2 regions of the Chryseotalea sp. genome follow, and region 1 is predicted to be linked to the other one. Evidence: riboswitches for the same ligand, from Rfam matches in the RefSeq annotation. Region 1 holds a riboswitch; the other holds the start of a gene.

Region 1 (3,789 bases):
TTAATCAGCTTAAGAAACTTAGCAGAACCAGTTACGTTGGTCCGCTCACCAATGTTAACAAAATTGGAATTGGGTGTTACTTCAACTGCTTCTAATCCACTTAATTGTAGCGGTCGATTGTTTATAGTCAATGGTCGATGGTCGATGCTCATTACTTAATTGAATTTCGTAAGGCTTGAATACTTTTTATTAATTCAGTCAAATAGTTATAAAAATGATTGAATTGATCTTCATTAATTAATTTTCTTCTTTTTGCTAGATATAAACAACTCACTACCTCAATTGCAGGTCTTAGCGCAAAGCTTAAAAATCTTTTAAACTCTGGTGTTGTTTGCCCTGTTGAGCCTTCAGCTATATTTAATGCAATAGAATCAGAAGCACGTTGAATTTGAGAGGATAATACAAACATCTCGTGCTTAGGAAATACCTCTGTCAACTCAGCTATCTGCCCGGATAACTCAACTGCATTTTGCCACACTTTTAAATTTTCAAATTTGAAAGCCATGTATGGTTCATTTAGTTCTCGGCAATCGACAATGGACTATCGACCAAACGCGGCTTATAATTTTTAGCAATATCAGCGATACGCTTAATATGTTCAGGTGTTGATCCACAGCAGCCTCCTAGTATATTGATTAAACCTTCTTTCAGGTAATCTTCAACTTCTTTGCCCATTTGAATGGCTGTCTGATCATACTGACCGAACTCATTTGGCAAGCCTGCATTAGGGTGTGCACTGATGAAGAATGGTGCCTTATCGCTCAGTACTTTCAGGTAGGGTCGCAAGGCTGATGCACCCAGGGCGCAATTGAGTCCGACACTCAACAAAGGAACATGAGAGACTGAAATCAGAAAAGCTTCAGCTGTCTGTCCGGATAAGATCCTGCCACTGGCATCGGTAATTGTGCCTGAAACCATGACGGGCACTTCCTTACCTGTTTCTTCAAACAATTCCTGAATGGCAAACAAGCCTGCTTTTACGTTCAGTGTATCGGTAATGGTCTCAAGCAAAAGCATATCAACACCACCGTCAATTAAAGCTTTCGCCTGTTCTTTAAATGCAACTACCAGCTGATCAAATGTAATAGCACGGTAACCTGGGTTGTTTACATCAGGCGACATGGAAGCCAACTTGGTGGTCGGTCCCATTGAGCCTGCTACAAAACGTGGCTTATTCGGTTCTTTTTTAGTGAACTCGTCTGCAACTTCGCGTGCTATTTTAGCTGACTCATAGTTGATCTGATATACTAGATGCTCCAGGTGATAATCAGCCTGCGCTACACTTGTGCTACCAAAAGTATTGGTCTCAACAATGTCGGCTCCTGCATCAAAATATTGACGGTGAATGTCTTTAATGATATCTGGCCGGGTAACACTTAGTAAGTCATTGTTACCCTTTAGCGGATGCGGATGGTTCTTTAAGATTTCTCCTCTGAAATCAGCTTCTTCCAGTTTATGACGCTGAATCATCGTGCCCATGGCACCGTCCAGTATCAAAATGCGTTCTTTTAAAATGTCCTGAATTTTTTGCTTCATACACTCTGGTCTACAATCGATTATCCAGAGAGCCCTGTAAAGTGGGTTACTTATCTTTTTTCAGTACAAAGTCTGAAAAGGGATTTAGCACAACATCACGCCAAGGGCGTGATAGGATGCTAAGACATCATAGGGCCCGACCCTCAGTCTTTCTGGATAAGTGATGCAAAGAAAGCGAAGGAAGAGGAAATAACAAAATCTACTTGAAACGGTAGCCTATTCTGGCGCCAAAAAGCGGTGAAAGAACAACTCTGTCTTCTTCATTAGGACCAAAGAAATTAAATCCCCCCGTAGTGGCTACGGGAGCATCATCAGGTTGGTCATAATCAATTGATCGCCAGGACCATCCAATGTTTATATCCAGGAAAATGTTCTTATCAAAGTAGATCATATATCCTCCTTTACCACTAATGCCCACCTCTCTATACTCGACCTTATAGGCATAGTATCGCAAAAATCTATTCTGGCAATCAGGATCAAAGCATTCACTTAAAGTAACAGCCCTGTCAAAGTTGATGCTGGTCATATAGGGTTCAATGCTGGCATAAAAACCATCAAGCGTACCCGGGAAACTTCCAAAGTAATATCGCAATTCTGCCTTGAGCTTAACACCTCTTTTGTTCATGTATTCGGTATTGGTACCCCCTCGGTAACTTACTACAACGCCTGCATCTGCCTGTACCGATAGTCTTTTACTGATGCTTGTTTCATAGGCGAGCTGCAGGCTTGGGTAGAAGCCCCAAAGATGCAACGGGCTCCACTTAATAGCCTGCGCTGGTTTATGCTTGATTTGCAGGGAATCTTGTGCCACAAGCGTAAGGCTTGCCTGTATAAGAATCAGTATTATAAAACAGCGCATTAGATTATTTTGTAACAGGAATTAAGCTTAACAAGTCCAACTCATCATGACTGTAGCTATATTGATAAATGCCCTCGTCTCCTGTAATGGTTGCTATTCCGTTATGCAATATAACATCATAAGTATGTATGTCCTCAACCTGATGAAGCATTTGTATGTTGTTAGGATTGCTTACATCAAATACTTTAAAGCCGAAGGTTTGCTCACATACGAATAAAATATTATCTCTTACCCCAAGTCCAAGCGGTGTATTCATAGGGTAATTTGCAATGAGCACCGGGTTATTTGGATTGGAGATATCAATAATCTCTAATGCATTGGTGCCTCTGTTGCAAAAACTTCCGCTGCTTAATGTAACATAGGCCCTGTTGCCTTCTACAACAACCGGATCGCAGGAAACGATGTGAGAATACCGGAAAATAAACTGTGGGTTCTCAGGATTGCTGATCGAATAAATGTACATGGCGTCCTGGGCGCCAAGGTATAGATAGGTACCCCGCGTAGAAATTGTTTCGAGCCCAAAGCCCACGTTCATGGTTTTCAGCATTTCAAAATCATTATTGTTGCTGATATCATAAACACTTAATGTTGTTTGAGAAGCTATGTAGAGATAGTTGCCATTAATAGCGAAACGGGATAATGATCCACCCTGTCCTTGACCACCACCCACCTGAAGGTTGTTGGCTCCATCATCTGTGCAGGCCATGACTAAACAAAGCCAAAGTAAATTCCAAATAGTCTTAGTTTGTCGCATAGCAGTCAGGGTTATTAAGTTCAACAGATTGCCAGCCAACCACCACACCTTTTGATACATCCACACATTCAAAATAAAAACCTGCAGGCGGTGGCACACCCAAATTCCAAATTGCCAGGGGGATTGAATCAAGAACAGCCAATGAATTAAAGCCATTGAGTCTGATGGATTTTAAATCGCCATTGTGATCCGCATAGAGAATATCATCTTTAATGGCCATATCAGTATTACCTAAGAGGTTAATAAAAGCTGTGGCTTGCGGATTGGAAGGGTCAGCATTATTGTAAATATGAATGCCCTTACCACGTTCGTTAATCAATAAAAATTGGTTATAAACGTATATTTTCCCAGGATTTTCCAAGCCACGGGCTTCCAGCAACGAGACCTCCGTTGTTGCCGGGCTACCGTAAAGCGGTCTGTAGCCATTTATTTTGCCTGCAGGAAATTCGTTTCCAAATGGTTCTACCACACAGGCCGAAAGACTCGCAACAAAGAGTGCAACCACAAACAAAAGTTTTATAGTTTTGTGCATCATAAATTCTTAGACAAGTAAACCAGCCTAATAGTTGTAAGCAACACTAAATTAATATAAGCATTTGAAACTAGCAGCTATCGACATCGGTTCTAACGCTATTCGCTT
Region 2 (3,789 bases), on a different contig from region 1:
TTGGCTAAGCACATTATAGAGTCCCTGACCGACTACACCAAATCCGAAAAGACCAATTGTTAATTTCTTTTTCATTTATTATGTATTTTCTATCTAAAAATTATTTACTCGTTGATACTTCTGCTTGCTGATAAAATTTTGTTATGGCTTTAGTCAACTGATCATATTCAACCAGAAAACCATCATGTCCATAAAGAGATTGTATAATGGCAATATCTGCCTGCGGAATATTCTCTGCCAGAAAGAGTTGTTCTGTTAACGGAAAGAGTACATCACTGTCAATGCCGATTACCAGGGTTTTTGCTTTAATTTTTTTCAGCGCATCCTCAATACCTGATCTGTCACGCCCCACTTGCTGACTGTCCATCATTTTTGTTAATGTCCAGTAGGCAAAGGCATTAAAACGCTTTACCAGTTTTACGCCCTGGTATTGCTGATAGGTGGCCGCCCTGAAAGTTTCTGTAACATCAGTACTATTTTCGGCTTGTGTTTGTTTATAGGTATCGTATGTTCTATATGATAGCATACCAATGGCTCTCGCTGCTTTTAATCCTTCTGCCCCTGCCAGATAATCTTTATTTTTCCAGGTATTATCTGCTGCAATGGCCATACGTTGTGCCTCATTAAATGCAATACCCCAGGGAGAATGCACAGCATTGGTGGCAATGGGAATGATGTATTCAAAAACATCAGGTTCCTGAATGGCCCATTCCAACACGTGTTGTCCGCCTAAGGATCCTCCTATCAGTGTGTGAACAGAATGAATGCCGAGTGACCTGCGCAATAAGTCGAAGGCCCTTACCACATCACGGTTAGTCAGCGTAGGAAAATCATGAAAATAAATTCCTTCTGTCTCAGGATTAATGGAAAAAGCGTTGGTTGATCCGTAACAACTACCTAGAATATTAGCACAAACAATAAAATATTTATCAGGACTGTATACGCCTTCTTTGGTAAAAAGTTTTCCCCACCATTCGGTAAAGTCAGAACTTCCTGTTAAGGCATGACAAACCCAAATCACATTATCGCGTTCAGCATTCAGCTTACCTACTGTGGTGTATTGAAGTTGGAAGCCGGGTAAATAAGCACCCAGCTCCAACTCAAAGGATTCATTGAAATAATATGTTGATGTTTGCTTCATAAACTTTATCTGAAGTTATTTTACTTGGTATTCACCCCTTACCTCTGGAGAGGGGATGGGGGTGAGGCTAACTTTTTCGAGTGCCTGAACAAAGTCGGCTTTAATGTCATCGATATGTTCAATGCCTACCGACACGCGAAGCAAGGTTGGCAATACACCTGTTGATAATTGTTCCTCTTCGCTTAATTGCTGATGCGTAGTGGCGGCAGGTTGAATAATGAGTGTTTTCGAATCACCTACATTGGCTAAGTGACTTACTAACTTCAACGAATCTACAAACTTAGTTGTATGTGTTTTGCTGCCTTTTAGTGTGAAGGAGAGTACGCCACCAAAACCATTGCGTAAATATTTTTTAGCCAGTTTATGATAAGTACTGCTCTCCAGACCGGGGTAGTTCACACTTTCAACCTGCGGATGTTGCTCCAGCCATTGGGCCAAAGCCAAGGCATTGTCTACTGTGCGCTGCACACGCAGCGATAAGGTTTCAAGGCCTTGTATTAACAAGAAAGAATTGAACGGACTAATCGCTGAACCAAAATCGCGTAAGCCTTCTACTCTTGCACGAATAATGAAAGCAATGTTGGGCAATCCGAGCGGATTGTTAACACCAAATACTTCGGCAAACTTTAATCCGTGATAACCCTCTGATGGTTCAGTGAACTGTGGAAACTTGCCATTACCCCAATTGTAATTTCCACTGTCGACAATCACGCCACCAATAGAGGTACCGTGGCCACCAATCCATTTCGTAGCAGACTCCACCACCACTGCAGCACCATGTTCAATTGGTTTAAACAAGAATCCGCCAGCACCAAAAGTATTATCAACAATCAATGGAATGTCGTAGCTTTTGGCCAATGCTGATAAGGCATCAAAGTCGGGAATGTTAAAACCAGGATTACCGATGGTTTCGAGGTAAATCGCTTTTGTTTTATTGTCAATTAGTTTTTCAAATGCTTCAGGCTTATCTCCTTCTGCAAATCTTACTTCAATTCCCAGGCGTTTAAAAGCAACTTTAAATTGATTATAGGTACCGCCATATAAAAATGAAGTACTTACAAAGTTATCGCCTGTTTGTAAGATGTTGTTGAGTGCAATAAACTGTGCTGCCTGACCACTACCTACTGCCAAGGCCGCCAAACCACCCTCTAAAGCAGCGATGCGTTTTTCAAACACATCGGTGGTGGGGTTCATAATGCGTGTATAGATATTACCAAACTCTTTTAAAGCAAATAGATTGGCACCATGCTCCGAGTTTTTAAAAGTGTAAGAAGTTGTTTGATACAAAGGAACTGCACGTGAACCTGTAGCATCAATTTCGTGACCAGCATGTAGCTGAAGTGTTTCAAAACGTAAATTAGACATGATAATAGTATTTAGATTGTTAAAAATGTTTTGAGAAAATAGTAAGAAGCAAAGCGATGACATGACTTGTCAAGCCTTGAGTGTTGTGTTACGAAAAAAGATTAATCGTTAACAACAACAACCTGCATTGGCGGCAGGCATACACATACAACACGTATAAGTTGTATGTGCTTCCCTATGCGTGGCAAAAGGGAGGCAACAATAAATGATGGATTGAGTTAAGTCGTGAATAGAAGCTTTTAAGCTTAGAAGCACCTGCTTTGTGATGTGAATGAAGTTAATTGTTTTCATTTTCAATCGTTTTATAGTTCTCCTCAACACCTTGTTGGGAGCAGGATTTAGCACCTTTCCACATTTGGTGGCGGTTGCTAGTGCTTCTTTGAGCCTGTTCTCTCAGCACTTCTTTATAAATCGATTGGGCGAATGGCCTTCTCGACTATGATGACACAAACGTATACTGGTTTAGTAGAGTTTCCAAATACTTCAAGAAATATTTTAAAATATTTTTTGCCTTACAGCTGTTCGTTATGGTATTTCCTCAACAACACAATCTGACCGGTGTGATACAAATCATGATGGATGATGCCGTTTAGCATGACCTTAAATTTGAAAGGACGGCCTGGAACTTTTTCTTCTAATTTTTCAATTGGTGTTTGTTCGAGCAATCTTAACAATCGTTTTTGACTCGCTTTTAACTCCAGTATTGTTGTCTTCAGATTTTTAGTGCTTGGAAAATTCATTTCATCGGTATCAATATCAAAGGCAGCATTCCCTTCCAATTTTTCGCAGACAAAATTTCTCCACGCTGTCATGTGTGCAATTAATTCAATAATAGTATGCGAGTTCCCCATTCGTTGGTCAGCTTGTACATCACGCACGTCTTCCAGTGCTTCCAATACTGCAGGCCCATGCCAGGCGTTTTTTTCAAAAGTATGCGATAGCGTGTCAATAAGATTTTGAATTTCTGTTTTCTTCATACATCAATAAATAAAAAATTACTAATCCTCGTCTTTATCTAAAATCCGCCTGACTGATGATCCATTTTATTAATCCCTACTGTTTTCAAAACTAGTGGTATCTACACGGACTATCAGAAATAAAAATGACCAGTACAAGACTGGTCATCAATTATAGTTTTACAAAGTGAATAAGTTTACTCACCTACTTCAATCATCACACCACCTACCCAACCTGCTACTACATTGTAAAGTGCAGCTGTAATTACACCTGCAACCAGCCCAATGATGCCGTAAAGAATGGGAAAGAAAATGATGCTGCCAATT

What was found. A riboswitch is a leader RNA that binds a small molecule or an ion and turns the genes downstream of it on or off. The one in region 1 is predicted to bind S-adenosylmethionine.
Region 2: it holds a riboswitch for S-adenosylmethionine, as region 1 does, so the genes downstream of both, ACO1XM_RS12865 (O-acetylhomoserine aminocarboxypropyltransferase/cysteine synthase family protein) here and ACO1XM_RS03230 (homocysteine S-methyltransferase family protein) in region 1, are expected to answer to the same signal.

The regions. Positions count from the first base shown of each region.
Region 1 covers NZ_JBMRCF010000001.1:708,819-712,607, reverse strand. Annotated here, with positions in the region: gene metH (methionine synthase) at 1-152, opposite strand, end outside; gene ACO1XM_RS03235 (four helix bundle protein) at 152-505, opposite strand; gene ACO1XM_RS03230 (homocysteine S-methyltransferase family protein) at 517-1,536, opposite strand; SAM riboswitch class I at 1,584-1,699, opposite strand; gene ACO1XM_RS03225 (DUF3575 domain-containing protein) at 1,736-2,395, opposite strand; gene ACO1XM_RS03220 (LVIVD repeat-containing protein) at 2,400-3,149, opposite strand; gene ACO1XM_RS03215 (LVIVD repeat-containing protein) at 3,136-3,654, opposite strand; gene ACO1XM_RS03210 (Ppx/GppA phosphatase family protein) at 3,746-3,789, shown strand, end outside.
Region 2 covers NZ_JBMRCF010000009.1:9,864-13,652, reverse strand. Annotated here, with positions in the region: gene ACO1XM_RS12875 (homoserine dehydrogenase) at 1-75, opposite strand, end outside; gene ACO1XM_RS12870 (homoserine O-acetyltransferase family protein) at 101-1,141, opposite strand; gene ACO1XM_RS12865 (O-acetylhomoserine aminocarboxypropyltransferase/cysteine synthase family protein) at 1,157-2,506, opposite strand; SAM riboswitch class I at 2,806-2,919, opposite strand; gene ACO1XM_RS12860 (DinB family protein) at 3,019-3,483, opposite strand; gene ACO1XM_RS12855 (DUF3566 domain-containing protein) at 3,660-3,789, opposite strand, start outside.